3 regions of the Thalassotalea sp. PS06 genome follow, and region 2 is predicted to be linked to each of the others. Evidence: predicted binding sites of a transcription regulator. Region 2 holds the regulator's gene; each other region holds the start of a gene.
What was found. The regulator FNR, encoded in region 2, switches genes on or off when oxygen is low (the NO sensors DNR and NnrR bind a similar motif). The targets are predictions, from matches to a motif close to TTGATCTAGATCAA.
Positions count from the first base shown of each region.

Region 1 (7,001 bases), 710 kb from region 2:
GATTGACGTTTTCCAGAGGTTTACTGTTTTCTTTATAGTTAAAAGCGAATTCAGTGAGCGCTCTCTTTTCATTGAAATATAATTCCTGAATACCATCCTCGGTTAACATTCTTAGATATGAAAAAAGCAAGTCGATAATCTCTGTCTGGTGTTGCTCACCTTTTTCTGTAAGGGATATGCTGATATTAAAGTCTTTAAAATTGGAACCATTAACGCCACCACCTGAGGTTAAACTCATTGCCCACTGGCGTTTTTTGAGCAAGGAAAGAATGCTACCTGGCCCCTCGTGTCCAAGCAAATAGCTGAGATAGCTCACAGGTTTGTATTGATAGTAGGTATCGAGACCGGGTAAGGCAAAAGTAATGACCAGTTTTCTCTGAGATGTTTGTGGCGGTATAGCGAGTTGTATTGCAAGATTCTCAGGTAGATAAAGCGGTTGTATGATGGCTGGCTTTTCTTTAGGGCCAGATTTTATCTGATTAAATTCTTTACTTACTTGTTGCTGAACTTCACTAACAGCTAATGATGATTCAATCGCCAGTGTCATTCTGGGAGCGCAATAATAGTTATCAAAAAAGTCTTGTAGAACCTGACGCAAACTGCGTCCGGGTGCATCATTCAACGTTTCCAGGTTGCCAACAGAAAATTTACTGAAAGGATGCAGAGGGTTTACCGTCTCCTTCTGGACGTCATATATTCGCCGGGTATCTTCCTTGAGTTTCATTTGAAATTCGGCGTCAACATTATTTCGCTCGCTATTAATATGTTCGGCTTTGAGCAATGGCTCCGAAAAAAAACGACTAAACCTGGTTAAAGCCTGATAAAAAAACGGTTGCTCAATATCGAAGTAAAAGCAGGTATGCTCGGTTCCGGTCCAGGCATTATTGCTACCATTGTGTTGACTAATAAAGCTTTGGTATTCGCCGCTATCTGGGTAACTTTTAGTGCCGAGAAATAGCATATGTTCGAGAAAGTGAGCTAACCCCTGAGTATCATCCGGGTCATCAAAATGTCCTGCGTTTACTACCATGGAAGCTGCAGCGCGCTCGGTCTCTTTGTTCTCGACGATAACCACACGCAGACCGTTATCCAGAATTAGAGAATGATATTGCCTGGGGTCGTTAGGACTGGTCTTCAAAGGGTTCTCCGAACTCGATTTTACCTTATCACCGGTGGTGCAAGTGATATCGCTCAATGTTCAATAATATAGCTGATAAATAGCGAAGAGGTTTGCAGCGAAAGGGGCGAACAAGGTGATCCTTCATCTTGCTCTTTAGGTTGCTCTCTAGTTTAAGGTTTTAAGGTCAGGACGTTGGTTTTGAGTAAACTAAGAATTTCTTCGGCGGTATTGCCAAGCAATTTCCCGGTAATGCCTTTACGACCTATGGTGCCGACAACGACAAGCCCTGCCTGTAACTTAGCGGCAGTACTGGGAATGACTTTTTCTGGTTTCCCCGCTTTGATGTGAAAGTTTTCCGGTTCTATACCGTAAGTAATGGCGAGGGTATCTATTTTCTGTTGTATTTCTTCTCTGGCGTTGTCCTCTATTTCATCAAGGAACTGAACCCCGAAATCTCTTAGTACGTCGGATACCACAGGGGTGTAACAAACGTGCAAAGGAGCATCAAACACCGCTGCTAGATATTTGCTTGTGGCCAGAATTTTCTCATTAAGATGCTGTTTTTCTGGTTGTTCAGTTTGCAAGTCAACCGCAGCAAGAATACCGCTGCGTCGACGCCATTTATTTTCCGCAACAATAAGCACGGGAGCTGGACACTCTCGAATTAAGTGCCAATCTGTCGGGGTGTAAAACATGGTTTCGGAGCGGTGGCCGGTCTTGAGTACCATCGCCGGCTGATGTTTTTGCGCATAATCATTGACCCAGTGATGTAAGTGTTTTTCCCACACGATTTCACAGGTGTAAGGTATTTCATCGCTTAACAGCGATTCTAATTGTTGTTCGGCTTTTTCCTGCAAGCGAGCAATTAGTGAAGACTTCAGGGCGCTGCCTCGACTTCCCATGCCCCTCAGGTTCTCGTAATAAAAGTAAACAATGTGCAAGGTTATGCCGTCAGCAATGGATAGTCTTTTTGCCTGCTCAATTGCGGTTGTTGTTTTGAAATTGGGATCGGCGATCACCAGAACATTACGCATCAAATTCTCCAGACATTTGCTAGTGCTAATTTTAAGGATAATATTTTTCGAAAAATTTGCTTTGATTTAGATCAGTGATTTTCTTTAAAAATTAATAAGTAAGCTGCTCTTTTAAAGGGGGCAATCAAAGGCTGAGCTTGTTAATTTACCGGCAAAATTAAATTTTAGTTTTTTCTCCATGTTTTGTTATCTCGACTATATTTTGATGAGACGGCATCAAAAGACTAAATCACTTGTTAGTTATGTTTGTCGTTTGGAAGATTCAAGATAACTAGAGGTTTTGTGTCGGAGCAGGAAGTTTATCTGCACATAATCTTGCATAAGTAACGCTCAAAATAGGGACGAATTATGAAATACTTGGTTACTGGCGCCGCAGGGTTTATTGGTCATTTTGTTGCCACTCGCTTGTGTGAACAGGGGCATGAGGTGATAGGCTTGGACAACCTCAATGATTACTACGACGTAAACCTAAAATTATCCCGTCTTAAGAAACTACAGCGATTCTCGCAAAAACATCAGCAAGATACTTTAGTTGCCGGTTCTGATATCGTATCCCAGTCCAATTCTGCGGACGGTCAGTTTCGGTTTGTGAAGCTGGATTTGGAAGATCGTGAAGCGATTGCTGAATTGTTCGCGACAGAGAAATTTCAGCGTGTCATTCATCTTGCTGCCCAGGCTGGTGTTCGCTATTCGATTGATAACCCGATGGCTTATGCCGATGCCAATTTAATCGGTCATTTGGCTATCCTTGAAGGCTGCCGTCACAATGACGTTGAGCATCTTGTTTACGCTTCATCAAGCTCAGTATATGGCTTGAACAAACAAACACCGTTTGCAACCGCCGATAGTGTTGATCACCCAGTATCTTTATATGCAGCTACCAAAAAGGCTAATGAGTTGATGTCGCATTGTTACTCCCATTTATACAATGTGCCCACAACTGGCTTACGCTTTTTTACCGTTTACGGCCCATGGGGACGACCTGATATGGCGTTGTTTAAGTTTACCAAAGCCATGTTAGAAGGTAAGCCAATTGATGTTTATAACTACGGCGATATGAGCCGAGATTTTACTTACATTGATGATATTGTTGAGGGTATAATGCGCGTTCAAAATCATATTCCAATGATTGATTCAGGCTGGTCAGTAGAGTCGGGCTCAGCGGCGACAAGCTCGGCACCATATCGTGTGTTTAACATAGGTAATGGGAATCCGGTTAAGTTGATGGACTTTATCAAAGCACTGGAACAATCATTAGCAATCGAAGCAAAGAAAAACCTGTTGCCGATGCAACCAGGAGATGTTCAGAAAACCTTTGCTGAGGTCAATGATTTATACTCAGTTACCGGCTACCGCCCTCAAACGTCAGTCAATGAAGGGGTCGCAAATTTCGTTCGCTGGTACAAGGAATATTACCAACACGTGAATTAATTTAATCTGTGAATGTCATGAAACAGACTTAATTCCGTGATAAAAAGTAATCAGAAAGAAAAATAATTAAGGATGTACTATGTCTGTAAACGCAGGAAAAAGTATTCGTAAAGCGGTTATTCCTGTCGCGGGGTTGGGAACAAGGATGCTACCAGCTACCAAAGCTATTCCCAAAGAAATGTTACCTGTGGTTGATAAGCCTCTGATTCAATACATTGTCAATGAATGTATTGCCGCAGGAATTAAAGAAATTGTGCTTGTTACCCATTCTTCGAAAAATGCCATTGAAAACCACTTCGACAAGTCTTTCGAATTAGAAACCTCTCTTGAGAAGCGCGTAAAGCGTAAGCTTCTTGATGAAATTCAGGCAATTTGTCCGAAAGATGTGACCATCATGCATGTGCGTCAAGGCGAAGCTAAAGGCTTGGGGCACGCGGTTTTGAAAGCCTTACCTATTGTTGGTGAAGAACCATTTGCGGTGGTTCTGCCGGATGTATTGATTGATGACAGTACGTCTAATCCGAAAACGGAAAACCTGGCAGCAATGCTAAACCGTTATGAAGAAACGGGTAATAGCCAGATTATGGTAGAGCCAGTGCCAATGGAAAAAGTAAGTTCCTATGGTGTGGTTGATTGCAATGGCCATGATTTGCTTGAAGGCGATTCCGCGCCAATGACCGCCATCGTTGAAAAACCAGCCGTTGAAGATGCACCTTCGAATTTGGCCGTAGTGGGGCGCTATGTTTTATCAAAAGATATCTGGCATTTACTCGAGTTCACACCGCCGGGTGCTGGCGATGAAATTCAGTTAACGGATGCGATTGCTAGCTTGATGAAATTGGAAACAGTGGAGGCATTCCACATGACAGGTAAATCTCACGACTGTGGCTCGAAAATGGGCTATATGAAAGCCAATGTTGAGTATGGATTGCGTCATCCTGAACTAGCCGACGGCTTTAAAGAATATCTGCAATCAATAGTTTGCAAGTAATCTGAGCAACGCAATAAGCAATAAGCGAAAATCTAAAAGCCCTGAACTGAGTTTCAGGGCTTTTTTTACAGTTCACAAATGTAAGGCAAAGAACAGGCAGGGATTTAATTCCCGTCTTTCAGAGTAATACCAATCCCATTAAATTATTGCTCACTCAGTGAGAATTTAAAGGCCTTTAGACAAGGCTTTGATTGCAGAGAATGGTTATTCCATTGTCAAAATCAGTAACGCAGGATAAACGCCTTTAAAACTCACCCGTAGGGAGTTAGTGAGAGGCCCATTTACTGCCCTATATTTCATTAATATAGAATGACTATATCAATAAAATCTATGTTGTAACTGAACCTCGGCCCTAACTCTGAGTTGTGCACAAACTTAATGGGATTGGTATAATGCCAAGTGTCTGATATATTAGGAATAGATGTTTTAGAAATTGCTCAGGCGCTTCGGTATGGGGGTAGTGGCCAGTGTTTGCCATAGCTATCACAGTGTTCTCAGGTTTTATCGTTCGATAGCCCTGGATCATCAATTTACCGCTAATAGGATCATCTTCTCCGGCTATCAACCCTACCGGCACTGAGGTTGCCGCCAGGCCTCCCTCCCATCGGGCACGGTTCTGCTTTCGCTCTTTCATGTATTTTATCAATTTAGGAAATACCCGCTTGCCACGGTGAATATTGAGCAATTGCCAGTACTGCTCAGCCTGCGATTCTGGCATGGGTTTGGTCATAATTTTATCCATGGAGCGCTTGAAAAGTCGGAAATTGATTAGCGGTGTGATAAATTTACCAAGGCCTGATGCCAGCAGTTTTTGGATCAGTAAAGGTTGGTGGAATTCTGCAAATATCCCACCATTAGTAAGTACCAGTGATTGAACCTGCCCCTGTTTTTGCAAGCGAACCAATAATTCTATAGCCACTGTGTCACCAAAATCATGGGAAAGCAGGTGAAAATGTTTGATGTTAAGGTGCTCGAGTAATGCCTGGGTAATATCTGCCTGTTGAAATATTGAGTATTTCATCAGTGGTTTGTCACTCATTCCAAAACCGAGGAAATCTAATGTGACCACACGAAAGTGCTGGGTCAGAATTGGCCAGATAGCGGCATAATCCCAGCTACAGGTGGGGAAACCATGAAGCAGTACCAGAACCGGCTTCGCCGTCTTAAGATCTTTGTTATCGTTACGGATTTGATTGCTATCGCGGTAAAAAATTTGCAGGTCAGCATAGTTAAAGTACTGACCTTCTTTATACCAGTTGTCTGCCAGTAGGTAGTGATGGTTACTAATAGTCAAACTGATGCTCACTGAATAGTTTCTGGGCGATTTGCCAGACATCTCCCACTTGCCCATTACCGACTGGTTTGCCATCGATGGCAACAACCGGAGCTACTTGTTTTGTTGAACTGGTTATCCAGACTTCATCGGCATCATCAACTTCCTGTCTACTGACTGGCCTCTCTTTTACGGTTAATGATGAGTAGTTTTTTAATACATCTAATAAAATGAAACGAGTAATTCCCGGTAGTAACTGATTGTCCAACGGCGGTGTTATCACGCAATCGTCGCTTATGACAAATGCATTACAGGCTGCGGCCTCGGTAAGCATATCGTCATTATTGAAAAGCAACACTTCATCAAAGCCTTGTTTGTAACCGGCTTGAAAATGCATGACATTACCCAGTAGTGCTGTTGATTTGATATGGCATCGCTGCCAGCGAAGATCTGACAAGGTTTTGACCTTAAATGCTTTCGCTTTGTTCTTATCTGCCACAGGTGCTGGTGGAATTTCAAACGTATAGGCAAATACCGTCGGTGTGACATCTTCAGGGTAGGCATGGTAGCGAACCGGGCTGGTACCCCGTGAAACATGCAAATACACGCCTAGATTACCATTGCCATTTTTACGGACTAATTGGGCGCAGATATCACGCCATTTATCGACATCATAGTCCAGGTGTATTTCCACTTCGGCTAATCCTTGGTTCAGTCTTTCGATGTGGGGCTTAAAGCCAACGAACTGACCACCATAGCTAGGGATCACTTCATAGATGCCATCGCCAAATAAAAAGCCTCGATCCATCGGCGAAATACGAGCATGTTTAGCTGGCATGTATTCACCGTTTAGATATACCCAATTCATAGTCTGTTTTACCTTAATTCGCTGAGGAAGTGTGGCTCTCGCTCAGTACTTGCAATTGTTTAATAATGTCTACGCCAGCGCTAAAGCACAAGCTGTCTTCGGTTAACTGATTTTTACGGGTTACCCCATCAACACTGCCATTTGCCGATAAAAAGCTTATGGTTGCTTCGATATCAATCTCGGCCAGTAAATCTTGTTGGTACCAAATCCCAAGAAAGGTGATAAGGCCATAAGCTGCCCAGTTAGATACATCCGCAATGAGCAGTTCATCGCATTTTGTCACT
Region 1 is NZ_CP041638.1:2,411,181-2,418,181, reverse strand. Features, by position in the region: gene FNC98_RS10735 (insulinase family protein) at 1-1,138, opposite strand, end outside; gene FNC98_RS10730 (universal stress protein) at 1,291-2,154, opposite strand; gene FNC98_RS10725 (NAD-dependent epimerase) at 2,503-3,585, shown strand; gene galU (UTP--glucose-1-phosphate uridylyltransferase GalU) at 3,665-4,576, shown strand; gene FNC98_RS10715 (alpha/beta fold hydrolase) at 4,929-5,870, opposite strand; gene FNC98_RS10710 (D-amino acid aminotransferase) at 5,860-6,717, opposite strand; gene FNC98_RS10705 (DUF4392 domain-containing protein) at 6,731-7,001, opposite strand, start outside.
Region 1: the regulator FNR is predicted to act here: its motif matches at 2,216-2,229, upstream of FNC98_RS10730 (universal stress protein).

Region 2 (7,001 bases):
AGCTGGAACCATCGCCGCTAATGGTGAGAAGAATAGTGCCAATAAGAACAACGCAGCAACGGTAACGGCTGTAAGACCGGTACGGCCACCGGCGGCAACACCAGCAGTACTTTCAACGTAACTGGTTGTGGTTGATGTACCTAATAAGGAACCGGCGATAGTTGCACCGGAATCGGCAAATAATGCTTTTTTAAGGCCAGGCAGGTTACCGTCTTTATCAAGCAGGTTACCACGCTGGGCAACAGCGATTAAGGTACCTGAGGTATCGAATAAGTCGACGAATAGGAACGCAAAGATAACGCTTAGCATACCTACTTCAAGAGCACCGGCGATATCCAGTTCCATAAAGGTAGGAGCAAGCGAAGGTGGCGCAGTGACGATACCTGCGTACTCTACAGAACCAAAAACCAGGCCAAGAACCGTGATAACCAAAATGGAAATCATAACGGCGCCGTTAATGTTCAAAGAGATTAAACCAACGATTAAAAACAGACCAAGAATCGCCATTAGCGGTTCAAAATCAGTAACACTACCTAACGTTACTAAAGTTGCGTCGCTGGCGACGATAATACCGGCGCTTTTAAGAGCGATTAAGGCCAGGAACAAACCGATACCGGCAGCAATACCGAAACGCAATGCATGCGGGATTGAGTTAATGATCCACTCACGAACTTTGAATGCACTTAATGCAGTAAAGATCACACCGGAAATAAACACGCCACCTAAGGCAACGTTCCAGCTATATCCCAGCTCCATCACAACCGTGAATGTGAAGAACGCGTTTAAGCCCATACCCGGCGCTAATGCGATAGGGTAGTTTGCATATAAGCCCATGATCAAACAGCCAATGGCTGCAGCAAGACAGGTTGCAACGAATACTGCACCCTGATCCATGCCAGTCATAGCAAGCATACTTGGATTAACAAAGATAATGTATGCCATGGTCAGGAAGGTGGTGAACCCGGCAATCACTTCTTGCTTCACAGTGGTATTGTGCTGTGAAAGCTTAAAGAGTTTCTCAAACATCGATTGGTCCTATAAAAAATTTGGCGCATTTTAGCGAAAGATGTAGCTAAATTACATCTTTTTACGCATTTTTTCGCAATTTTACGTGGTTTAACGTTATTTTATTTCAACGATGTTAATCGCTTGATCAGCATTAACATTCTGATTTAATTCTGCTAATGGTTGTTGCGAAATTGGTTCAGGATCAAACGCTAAATCGCCACCATTAATAACGCCGGATTCAAGATTGACGTTTTTGAAATCGAAAAGCTCATTATCAGCCATGTGCGATGGCACAATGTTTTGCATTGCCGTAAAGATTGATTCGGCACGGCCCGGGTAGTGTTTATCCCAGTCTCTTAGCATGGCTTTAACGTTCTGGCGTTGCAGATTTGGTTGGCTGCCGCACAGATTACAAGGGATGATAGGAAATTGTTTGAGCTCAGCGTATTGCTTGATCTCTTTTTCTTTGGCGTAGGCAAGGGGACGGATCACCACGTGTTCACCATTGTCACTGACTAGCTTCGCTGGCATGGTTTTGGTTTTGCCATTGAAAAACATGTTAAGTAGCAGGGTTTCAATCATGTCGTCGCGGTGGTGTCCTAGGGCGATTTTGGTCGCACCTAAATGTTTTGCTGCTTTATATAGAATGGCTCGGCGTAAACGAGAACATAGGCTGCAGGTAGTTTTACCTTCAGGAATTTTTTCTTTGACAATGGCATAGGTGTCTTCTTCGACAATTTGATAGTCGACACCAATTTGCTCAAGATAATTTGGTAATACGTGCTCAGGAAAGCCCGGTTGTTTTTGATCTAGGTTAACGGCAACGATATCAAAATGGATTGGCGCTGAAGCTTTAAGCTTCAATAAGATATCCAGCATGGTATAGCTGTCAGCACCACCAGATAAGCACACCATGATTTTGTCGCCGTCTTCGATCATATTGTAATCGCTGATCGCTTTACCGACATGATGACGAAATCGCTTTTCCAGTTGTTTTAGCTGCTGCTTTTCGAATGCTGTTTGTTCAGACATGTATCCAACCCATGCAAAAAAAAGGCGTATTATAGCCAAGCCGGGTCACGGGGCAAACCGTTTAACAAATTTGTGTAAATTTTTATTAGTTATTTATTACGATTCTTCAACGGGTGACACATAACCGTCTGGTTTTAACGCCAGGAGATCGCAGTTCAATCGATCAATGACGTGCTCAGCGGTGTTACCAATGAAGACCGCCGACAAGCCGGTTCTGCCAATGGTACCCAATATTACCAACTCGGCATCAATATCTTTAGCGACTTTTTCAATCACATCCTCAGGCAAGCCCTCTTCAACATGCAGGTATTGCGACTGAATCTGATATTTTTTGGCATGCTCTTCCATCATTTTTTGATGATGTTCACGCATGGTTTTATTGTATTCCCCAGCATCAAACTCAGGGATCTCAATGGCGATATTAACTGGCGTGCCAGGATAGGAGTTCACCAGATGTACATCGGCTTTAATTAAACCGCTGAGTGTAAGCGCTGCATCGGTAATTTTCGCATTTAACGCCTTGTGGCTGTCTTCCTCGCTGCTGGCATTGATGGCCGCAAGGATATGACCGTTTTCAGGCCATTCATGATCTTTAACCAGCAATAAAGGTACCGGGCATTTGCGGATCAGGTGCCAATCGGTTGGAGTAAAGATGACGGATTGCAGAGTAGGGTGTTCGTGGGTGCTTTTTACAACCACATCGAATTTGTGTTCAATGACTTCTTCAATAATGACTTCAAACGGTCGATTGTGCCAAACCGCTTTGGTTTCTACAGGGTGATCGTATTCTTTGGCTAAGTCTTCGAGCCAGGATTGGCGATCTTTCACCACCGATTTGCGCATTGCTTCGCGCTCATCGCCAGAAAGCATGGTGGTCATTTCATAAGAAAAATCGAAAATTACCAATAGTGCAGTAATTTTATCGCCGGTTTGCTTGGCAATTGTACACGCCCGTTTTAATGCTTTTTGATCTTCACTATCCGGGTCGATAACTACCAGAATATTGCGATATCTATCCATTGCTCCCACCTTTATCAACAGTTGTGATTACGTGAATACGGCCTGATTGGTATTAAGCTTAATCGGATATCGGACGGGTTACAAATAAAAAAATCGGTAGAAGCAGCGCGTTAATCTGTGTGACGCTGCATTGCATTAACATCGAGAATGGTAACAAACTTGCGGTCCAGTTTTATCCAGCCATTTTGTTGAAAACGACTGAGTAACCGGGAAACGGTTTCTACCGTTAAACCTAAGTAATTTCCGAGATCGGTGCGGGTCATTGGTAGTTGAAATTCGCGGGAAGATAATTGTCGGTCTGACAGTCTATCGCCAAAATTTACCAGAAAGCGGGCAAGCTTTTGCTCGGCGTTTTCCTGATTAATGCTTAACAGATGCTGTTGATTACAACCCAGTTCAGCGCTCATTAGCGACATGATTTGCATTTTCAGACGCGGGATCTGGTTAGATAGCTGATCCAGGACATCAAATGGAATTTCGCACACCATGGCGGTTTCTAACGCTTGCGTGGTTCCCGGATGAACTTTATCAGACAGGGCGTCAAACCCTAGGACATCACCTGGAAGATGAAACCCGGTAATTTGTTGTTCGCCTTGGGCGCTCTGAATATAGGATTTAAAGGTGCCGGAACGAATCGCAAACAGGCTATGCAGATTATCGCCACCTTGAAACAAGGTTTGATTCTTTTGGATAGGCTTCTTGCGCTTGATAATCTCGTCAAGCAAATTCAATTCAATATTGGATAAGCTAAAAGGCAGGCAAAGCTCGCTGATACGGCAATTAGCACAGGATATATTTGGCGCAGTTGACATAGTTAATCGTATTGAATCGAATTAGGTTTTACCGACAAGGGTACTAAAACAGCATTTTCAGTGCAATATGCAATGAATAAATCCCATAAAGGATCAGTAGGATACCGCTCAGTTTTTTCACCATAGGTTTTCTTAACCCGTCGGTGAACCACCGAAACCCCGCGCTTAAGGTAAGGAGTGCGGGTAGGGTACCAAGGCCAAAGGCGAACATGATTAACGCACCTTGATGCCAGCTACCACTGGCGATGCTCCAGGTAAGGGTTGAATATACCAGGCCGCAGGGTAACCAGCCCCAGATAGCGCCTAATGCTAAAGCATGGGAGCCGGAGTTGACCGGGATAAACCGTTTCGACAAAGGCTGTATCCGTTGCCACAATATTTTTCCAATGGCTTCTACCCGGTTGAGAACAAACAACCATTGGCCGATATACAGGCCGAGTAAAATCAGGAAGACTGCGGCGAAGATTTGCAGCATGGCAATGGGTACGCCAATGGAACGTGCCGCTATCGAGCCGGTAAAGCCAGCTATTGCGCCGGCGATGGTGTAGGAAAGGATCCGACCGAAATTGTAATTGAAGATAATGGCTGGCGCGGGTTTGTCTTTACCGACAGAGCGAGACAGCATTGAAGTGATGCCGCCGCACATAGCAATACAATGTCCGGCACCGGCGAGACCAACCAAAAATGCTGAAATGACATCCATTTCCATGGGCGAATTAACCTAGGGCTTTTCCGTTTCGACGTTTTCTTTAGTTACCACGTTACTGACGGCGCTCTTGTCAACGCTATCGTCGGCGCTAACGTCTGCTATTGATTCAGAGCTTTCGGTTTTTTTCGCTGGCTCATCATCAAATAAAATGCTCATTCCCTCTTTTTCCAGATCGTCGAATTGCTCGGATTTTACCGCCCAGAAAAATAAATAGATGGCCACCGCAGTGAATAAAATGGCAATAGGAATAAGGACGTAAATTACACTCATTTTTTTAGTAGCCTTAATGAATTTGTCACCACTATCAGGGAACTGGCCGACATACCCAATACCGCAAAGTAGGGGGTGATATAACCACATACGGCCAATGGCAGTACAATGGCATTATAGGCCATAGCCCAGCTAAAGTTTTGTTTAATAATACGTTGTGTGCGTATCGAGGTATCTTTTAAGGATAGCAAGCTGGTTAAATGGTTATCCAGCAAAATCACATCGGCGCCAGTTTTGGCGATCTCGGTGCCGCTACCCATGGCAACCGAAACATGAGCTCCGGCAAATACAGGGGCATCGTTAACCCCATCGCCAACCATTGCCACATTCTTGCCTTGCTCAGTTAGCTTGCTCAGGGTATCTAGCTTTTCAGATGCGGTTAAATTCGCTTTTGCCTCGGTTAAGGATGTACCGGCTGCAGCGAGTTGCTCTGAGAATCGATCAACACCCGTTTGATTATCACCGCTTAGCAATAATGTGTCTGAGTCTTGGTTCAGTTTATTAATAACCTGAGTGGCATCTTCACGAATATCATCATCAAGATAAAATTCGGCAATGATTTGGTCATTTATTTTCAGTACGCAATTGCCTTCTAGCTTACTCGCTTCACCCTGTTGCTTATTACCAACCCAGCTAGCCTTACCTATCATCACAGGCTCGCCCTGGTACTCAGCGGCAATACCACAGCTGGTTATCGTTTCTACGTTATCGACGTTGATATCTGATTTTCTATAGCTTGCAAAAGCATCGGCAATCGGGTGTTGAGAATGGGCTTCTAACGCACTGGCGATAGCCAACACCTGCTCTTCGCTATATCTGTCAGACAGTAAATTAACCTGATTTAACGAGAATTTACCCTGGGTAAGGGTGCCGGTTTTATCAAAAGCATAGGTATCGATACGATTCATGGTTTCGATGACATGCGCACTTTTCACCATGATCCCCTGGCGGTTCAATTTGATTGTGCCGCAGGTTAGGGCAGTTGGCGTTGCCAGCGATAAGGCACACGGACAAGTGGCAACCAATACCGAAATGGTGATCCAAAACGCGTGGCTGGCATTTTCCTGAGCCCAGTAAATCCAGGTAAATACTGCGGTAACCAAAATCAGGGCCACAAAGTATTGGGCAATTTTATCGGAAAGCCTGGCAATTGCTGGTTTATGGTTCTGCGCTCGCTCACTAATACGAATAATGTTGGTTAAGAAATTATCGGCATTGGTGGCGTTAATCTTGATTTGCAGGTTGCCATCGGTATTTACCGTTCCGGCAAATACCTGTGAGCCAACGTTTTTGCTTACAGGTGAGGATTCACCGGTTAGCATGGCTTCGTTAACGGAAGTTTTGCCCTGCACAATAATGCCATCGCCGGGAATGGTTTCACCGGGTTTGACGATACAGATATCATCAACCTTTAAGTGTTTGGCACTAACGATAGATTCCTGGTTATCAACGATAACGGTTGCCGATAGCGGCATCAGTTTAAGTAGGTTTGCTGACACCTCTGCAGCCCGGGCGCGCGCCCTGAACTCCATAAACTTACCAATCAACAATAAGAAGGTGAACATGGCGACGGATTCAAAATACACTTCGCCCTGTTGGAAAAAGGTTGCCCAGCAACTGGCCATAAATGCCAGGCTGATGGCAATTGCCACGGGCACATCCATGGTTAAACGGCGCCCCTTAAGGGCATTGATGGCACCTAGGTAAAACGGGAATGCACCATAGGTAACGATTGGCAAGGTTAGCACCAGGCTGGTTGCCCGCAAATACACCAGATTGTGTTCGCTTAAATCACTGAACGCACCAAAGTACAAACCAAAAGCGATCATCATCACCTGCATGGTTAAGATACCGCTTACGCCAAGGCGGCGAATAAAGGCTTTGCTTTGCTGATTGTTTTTTATTTCTGTGGTATTGGCTTTGAACGGCAGGGCTGAATAACCAATTTTGGCAATGGCTGAGATAATTTCGCTCAGCTTTATTTTATCTTTATCCCAGGTAACGGTGGCACGTTGGGTCGTGGCGTTAACCTGCGCTTTGACGATACCGCTTTGTGGAGAGAGTTGCTTTTCAATCAACCAGGCACAAGCGGCACAGCTCATGCCTTCTACCGATAAAATGGTTTCCTGATGGCCATCGGATTCAAAGGT
Region 2 is NZ_CP041638.1:1,702,700-1,709,700, forward strand. Features, by position in the region: gene FNC98_RS07490 (NCS2 family permease) at 1-1,026, opposite strand, end outside; gene ttcA (tRNA 2-thiocytidine(32) synthetase TtcA) at 1,123-2,040, opposite strand; gene uspE (universal stress protein UspE) at 2,137-3,060, opposite strand; gene fnr (fumarate/nitrate reduction transcriptional regulator Fnr) at 3,171-3,872, opposite strand; gene FNC98_RS07510 (sulfite exporter TauE/SafE family protein) at 3,916-4,581, opposite strand; gene ccoS (cbb3-type cytochrome oxidase assembly protein CcoS) at 4,594-4,851, opposite strand; gene FNC98_RS07520 (heavy metal translocating P-type ATPase) at 4,848-7,001, opposite strand, start outside.

Region 3 (7,001 bases), 1.7 Mb from region 2:
ATTGAACAAGGCGGCGTCAATTACTCTCTGGTCAGTGGTAATAAGTTACCGCCTTCGGCCACAGCACATCGTCCTGAACTGGCAGGACGTACCTGGCGCGCCTGTGGGGTATCCTTGGTTATCCACCCTAAAAATCCATTTATTCCAACTTCCCATGCCAATGTCCGCTTTTTTGTTGCCGAAAAAGAAGGTGAAGATCCGGTATGGTGGTTTGGCGGTGGCTTTGATTTAACACCGTTTTATCCGTTCGATGAAGATGTTAAGCATTGGCATCAGGTAGCTCTCGATCTGTGTCAGCCATTTGGTGATGAGGTTTATGACAAACATAAAGCCTGGTGTGATGATTATTTTTATCTGAAACATCGTAATGAAACCCGTGGTGTCGGCGGTTTGTTTTTCGATGATTTAAATGAATGGGATTTTCAGCAGTGTTTTGATTACATCAAGGCGGTTGGCCAAGGCTTTATCGATGCCTATGTACCAATTATCGAGCGTCGCAAGAACCATCCTTATGATGATAATCACCGTCAGTTTCAGCTATACCGTCGTGGTCGCTATGTAGAATTTAATCTGGTATTCGACCGGGGAACTTTATTTGGCCTACAAAGTGGTGGCCGAACCGAATCCATCCTGATGTCGATGCCGCCATTGGCTAGATGGCAATATAACTTCCAACCAGAAGCACAAAGTGCAGAAGCAAAACTTACGGATTACCTGACACCGAGAGATTGGCTTAAAGAGCTCTAATCCAGTTTCTAGCGGCAATATTGCTCCGGGTCCTTGGTGTTAACCAGATGCAGGCGATGTTTTTTAGTGTAGGGAAATTGCGCTAATAACACATCGCCATTTCCCAATTCTAGCGACTCTCCATTTTCTAATAGAAATAACCAAATCGCCGCTTGCTTGGTGGTAAAGGTTTTACAGTCAACCGGCGTTACTAAACGCTCCTCATCGTAAAAATATATACCGTGGGATAGGTTGTGATCGCCATACACGGAAGTGGTTCTAATGTCGGTTGCGGTCGGAGAATTTACTACCACTTTCTCTTTAATCGCTTTTATTTGTTGAAGCGAACCCTCTATGTCTCGATATTCATGCAGACTTTTGTCCCGATAGGGCAAGCTGTAACTTAAATCGAACAAACGCACTAAGAGCACAAGTATGATCGAAAACTGTAAAAACGATTTGCCTTGCTCAATGGCTTTATCTGCTTTGGGTAATTGCCATTGACGGACTGCCAGATAAACAGAAATAGACAGAATGACCAGCAAGCCGATATTACTTTGCCAGGATACAGGCGCCATCACCATAACGACGGCGCACGCGACAATTAACAAACTATAAAATACCATTGGAATGCTTTTACCCAGATTTTTTTGATACCTGGCCAGCCAATTACCCGCCTTTAACTGGTCGTTAATCCAGAGATCAATAATCATCGCACTTAAAAGTAACGCTAGAATAAACATCGGCATGAAATAGCGGACATTACTGTCGCCGATCAACATAACTGGCAGCAGGTTTAGCACTATCCCCACTAAGCAAAAAAGATACAGGTCACCATAATTTTCCTTAAGGCGCATTCGCAATGATTTAGCCAGCAGCACAGGTAATAAAAGACTTGCTGGAAGTAATGCCAACCAGACTTCGAACGGATATTTGATGACCCCCAGCAGATACTCGATAGTACTGCCTTTATTTTGTCTCGCTGCCATTTCTGCCTGATTCAGTTCCACAGATGACTGCAAACCAAATTTCACTAACATTGGCAGCCACCAAAGGGCAGCGAATATTATCGGGATCAATAATGTACTTAGCAGTACAGTTTTATTTACCTTGGGCCACAGCCGGCAATAGGTGAGAAAGCCAAAAATGGTTAAAAAGTAGCAGAGAAGTGCTGCTTCTCGTTTGCATAAATAGGCGAGACCCAGACACGTCATGGACACAACCCAGGCGGTCTTGGATTGTTGTTTCTGCCAATAATAAAACCAGGTAAACAATGATAGGTTTACCAGCACCATAAATACCGTATCAAGCTCGGCAGACGTCGCTTTGCGAGCAAGCTCGGGGGTAAATAGCACCATCAACATTAGCCATACTTGCACTCGCAAACTCAAGTATCTTCGAGTAAACAGGAACAGAGAAATGATACCCGCGAAAGTGAATAGCAAGGATGGCAGTCGGGCGGATAGCTCATTGATTTCGCCGCCGGTAAAGCTACTAGTCAGGATAATTGTCCAGTTGAACAAGGGAGGTTTAGCCCAATAGGCTTGCTGATTGATGGTGGGAGTTAACCAAGTACCATTTTGTGCCATTTCTCTGGCCACCAGCGCTCTGCGGGTTTCTTCATGGTATAACCAAATCGTATCCATACCTGGGATATAAAGGGCAACAATTGCGATGATAGCGATAAGAATACCGATAAGAAAAAACAGGCGTTTTCTCAACCCTAAGGTTGCCATGTAGGATGATTCCATTATTTTTGCTGAAGGAAAGGATTGGACAAGGGTTGATTGCGCTCTTTTTTATACAGCCACAAACTAAGAGCAAGACTAATGCACAATAATACGCCACTAAGTATCAATTGAAATTTAGACTGCATACTGACACCACTGCCGCTGAGTGAGAAAATGATCATTTGTGGCAGATAGCCAATGAATGAAGCTGCGAAAAATTGGCTTTTGTTAACCTGACTAACCCCAGCAGCAAGGTTAGTTAATAGGTTACTTCCGATTGGAAAAAGACGAATGATCAGTGTCTTGTAAAAAACGTTTGTAGAGAGAAAGGCACTTAAGCGATTAATTAAGTCAAAATTGGCTCGTAACTGATGTCGTTCTGACAGCTTAATTGCGAACCCATAACAGAGCATACAACCTAACAAAACCGCAAAGGTTGCGATAAACGTTCCGTACCAAAAACCTAAGCTATAACCCGCAAGGAACGCGATTACCTGACGCGGAAAGCCAAACATGGTGCTCAGTGCTGCAATGGCTATAAACGCAAGCTGCACACTGAATGATGAAGGCTCCAGGGTGGTCCAAAAGGATTGACTCAACAGCCCATCGAAAACATATCGCTGCAGGAATAATGCAATACCAATAAACAGCGCAAAGCTAAGGACGGCCTTGGCAACATGCTTTTTAATTTTTACATCCGTGACTCTATTCATGGTTTGTTTCAATGATATCGGCACGTTTGCAACGCCTGGTTAGCCAAAATACACCAAACAAGTCGACCAGACCGACAAACGCCCGATTTCGAAATGAGTAATTTGAGCTGCCACTTAAGCGCTCGCGGTGGTTAACTTCAACCACTTCAATATGTCCGCCAAGTCGCTTTATCAGTGCGGGTAGAAAACGATGCATATGATCGAAATAGGGTAGTAGGGTATAGGTAGCTTTCGGGATGACCTTGATACCGCATCCGGTATCAGGGGTATCATCATTGAGAAAGGCCTGACGAATCTTGTTAGCTATTTTCGATTGCCAACGCTTCCAGGAATTGTCACCAACACGGTTCTTTCGATAGCCGGCAATACAAAAGTGGCTGTATTGAGGTTGTGCCATCGCAATTTCAATGAGTTTTGGTAAATCCGCAGGGTCGTTTTGACCATCGGCATCTAAGGTGGCTATCAAACTGCCGTTACTATGTTTAACGCCGTTAAAGACAGCCGTACTTTGACCAACACTGGATTTATGGCGAACGATGTGCAGATTATCCTGTGACTTTTGCATCTGCAGTAACCGTTGTAAGGTCTCATCTTCGCTACCATCATCAACGTAGATGATTTCATATTCATAGTTCCCAGACAGTGCCTGATTTATTTCCCGTATGAGTGGTTCGATATTGTCCTGTTCATTTTTTGCCGGAACCACGACTGAAATATCAATATTCATAAAATGCTAATTAAATCCCAATGAGATCATCTCAAACGCATAAATTGAACACGACTGGCAATGCCAGGTAACAAAACCTAACTATAGACAATGGCTAAAGTTTTGCCGATTTTGTCAATTTATTAACCTTCAGTTTGATGCAAATCAACAAGCACCCACCCGGTTATCGACTAAACTTTTAGTGCTGGTCGGATTTGTACTTAAGGCTAAAGCGGAGAACGCCTTGAAGTCCTGTACTTATCTTGAGTAGTTCTTTTGTGATTTGTTCTCTGAGGGAGAGAAGTATGAAAAAACAAATCGTAACTCTGGCGATAGCAACAGCCCTGTTAAGTGGGGCTGTGCATGCCAATGAAGCCGGTGACTGGGTAATCAGAGCCGGTGCAACCAATGTAGATCCTGATAGTGGTAATTCAGGTGTATTTGTCGAAGCGTTAGGTGGGGATACACCATTATCCCTGTCCGTTGAAGACGATACACAGTTGGGTCTTAATTTCGCTTATTTCTTCAGCCCAAACTGGGCCATTGAATTACTTGCGGCAACGCCGTTTCAACATGACGTAATCATCAATGATCCTGAAGGTATAGCACCTGGCATCTTCGGTGTGCCCGTCGATGGTGCAACCTTGGCCGAGGTAAAACACTTACCACCAACATTGAGTGTATTGTATTACTTTACATCCGCTGGCAGTTTTCAGCCTTATGTTGGTCTGGGTTTAAATTACACCACATTCTTTGAAGAGAAATTCAAGTCGGATCCAGATGCTCTTGGCTTTAACGACTTAGAGTTAGATGATTCCTGGGGTTACTCAGCCCAGATCGGATTAGATTTTTACTTTACCGATAATTGGCTAGTAAACGCATCGGCTCGTTATATTGATATCGAAACGGACGCAGACTTCAATATTGGTGACATACCTGGTTCGTCCAATGTCGAGATAGACCCTATGGTTTACTCACTGATGTTAGGTTATAAGTTTTAATTGAACCTCAAGGTTTAACTAATAGCCAACTTGTATAAAAGCAGCGTTTCTGGCGCTGCTTTTTTAATTCCATTCGTTTATTCAATTCGATAGGATGACCAGATATCAACTCTTAAATAAAGTAATGCTATGAATTCCCGGCAATATTGCGTGTTCGGTAACCCTATCAAACAATCCCGTTCTCCTTGGATACATCAACAATTTGCAAGTCAGCTAAATATCAATATTGATTATCAGGCTAGGCTTGCACCTGAGGATGGATTTGCCGATGCTTTTAAATCGTTTGTTGCTGCTGGCGGTGAAGGAGCGAATGTAACCGCACCGTTTAAAGAACAAGCCTGGCAATTGTGTGATAGTTTATCTACGACGGCCAAAGCTAGTGGTGCAGTGAACACCCTTTATTTAGAGAGGGATAAACTTTGCGGCGATAACACCGATGGTTTTGGCTTAGTGGCAGATCTACACCGACAACAGGTGCAGTTAATCGATGCAAAAATATTGTTGTTAGGTGCCGGTGGCGCTGCAAGGGGAGTGATCCCCGCACTATTAAGTGAAAATCCAAAATCATTGACGATTGCCAATCGCACCGCATCGAAAGCTCATAATCTGCAAAATCATTTCAGTGACTCAAGAATTCTCGCCTGTGGGTTTGATGAACTGCAAGCCGGTAGTTTCGATGTCATTATTAATGCAACCTCGGCGGGTCTTGCTCAGCAGCGTCCAGATGTGAGTTCATCTATTATTGGCGCCAATACGATTTGCTATGACATGGTGTATCAGGCTAAACCTACGGGGTTTATGACATGGTGTCACGATCATGGCGCCAGCCAATGCATTGATGGTCTGGGTATGCTGGTAGGGCAGGCGGCAAAAAGCTTCTCTATCTGGTTTGGCACCATGCCGGATATCGATCCGGTAATTGAAGAGCTGAGACGTTTGCTTATTCAGGGGAAATAAATGAATCAGTCACTTTTATTCAATGATGATTTTGAGGTGCTTGTTGATCAATCTCTGGTTCGATTTAGTGGCATGGCATCCGGAAGAAAGGTTGTTATAGTCGTTAACTTCAAACCGAATGCACTACCCAAGCCTGGTGCGATTAGCCAGGAGTTAAAGTTCGATTTGGAAGCACTGGTGGAAGAGTGGACCGAAGATAATGATCTCGATGATGTTACCGAGATCAGCTTGAGTTACTAACGTTTTTTATTCAGTTTCCGCGAGATATTCGTCCTTTAATAGCACGTAGTTCTCGGCAGATTTTGCCAGAAACTGAATTTCAGCGTCATTTAACTCTCGAGCCTTTTTCATCGGATTGCCAAAGTAAAGGTAGCCAGATTCTAAAACCTTGTTAGGTGGTACCAAGGTACCGGCACCAATAATCACATCATCTTCAACCTTAGCTCCATCCATAATAATCGCACCCATGCCGACCAGTATTCGACTTCCTAGTTGACATCCATGCAGCATAGCTTTGTGTCCTATGGTTACATCGTCGCCAATAATAAGAGGATGACCATCAGGGTTGTACGGGGTTTTTCGAGTTACATGTAAAACCGTGCCATCCTGAACATTGGTACGTTTGCCGATACGAATAATATTGACATCACCTCGTGCTGCAACAAGAGGCCAAATACTACTATCTTCGCCGATATGAATATCACCGACGATTACACTCGAAGAATCAATGTAGACATTTTTGCCTAATGTAGGGCTGATATTTTTATATGAACGGGTTGAAGGGTGCTTAGCAGGCATAAGGATAATTACTTTATTTGACGATTTGAGTATAAATTTAACAAAGAAAGGCTAAAACGTTAAAAAAATTGTTAATTAAATTGCGATTTACATCCCAAAAACTTAAAAAACACCATTAAGTTATTGATTATATGTGAGGAGTTTTCTTAATACTCAAAGAGGAGATGGCAATTATAGGTAATCGTTGAACCGCTTAATATATATGGCTTGTACGGAATTTGTGCAAATAAACGAGTTTTTCGATTTTTTTCAAAAAAACAGTTGACGTGAAATTCAAAATCCCTAAAATGCGCATCCACTTCCACGGGACATCCCTACGAAGTGTTTTGAGAAGATAACTAAAGACGAGAGTCACAGTTATAGCAACCGA
Region 3 is NZ_CP041638.1:27,930-34,930, forward strand. Features, by position in the region: gene hemF (oxygen-dependent coproporphyrinogen oxidase) at 1-747, shown strand, start outside; gene FNC98_RS00125 (ArnT family glycosyltransferase) at 756-2,477, opposite strand; gene FNC98_RS00130 (TVP38/TMEM64 family protein) at 2,477-3,169, opposite strand; gene FNC98_RS00135 (glycosyltransferase family 2 protein) at 3,162-3,890, opposite strand; gene FNC98_RS00140 (OmpW/AlkL family protein) at 4,181-4,876, shown strand; gene aroE (shikimate dehydrogenase) at 5,006-5,833, shown strand; gene FNC98_RS00150 (hypothetical protein) at 5,834-6,073, shown strand; gene FNC98_RS00155 (gamma carbonic anhydrase family protein) at 6,080-6,631, opposite strand.
Region 3: the regulator FNR is predicted to act here: its motif matches at 4,031-4,044, upstream of FNC98_RS00140 (OmpW/AlkL family protein).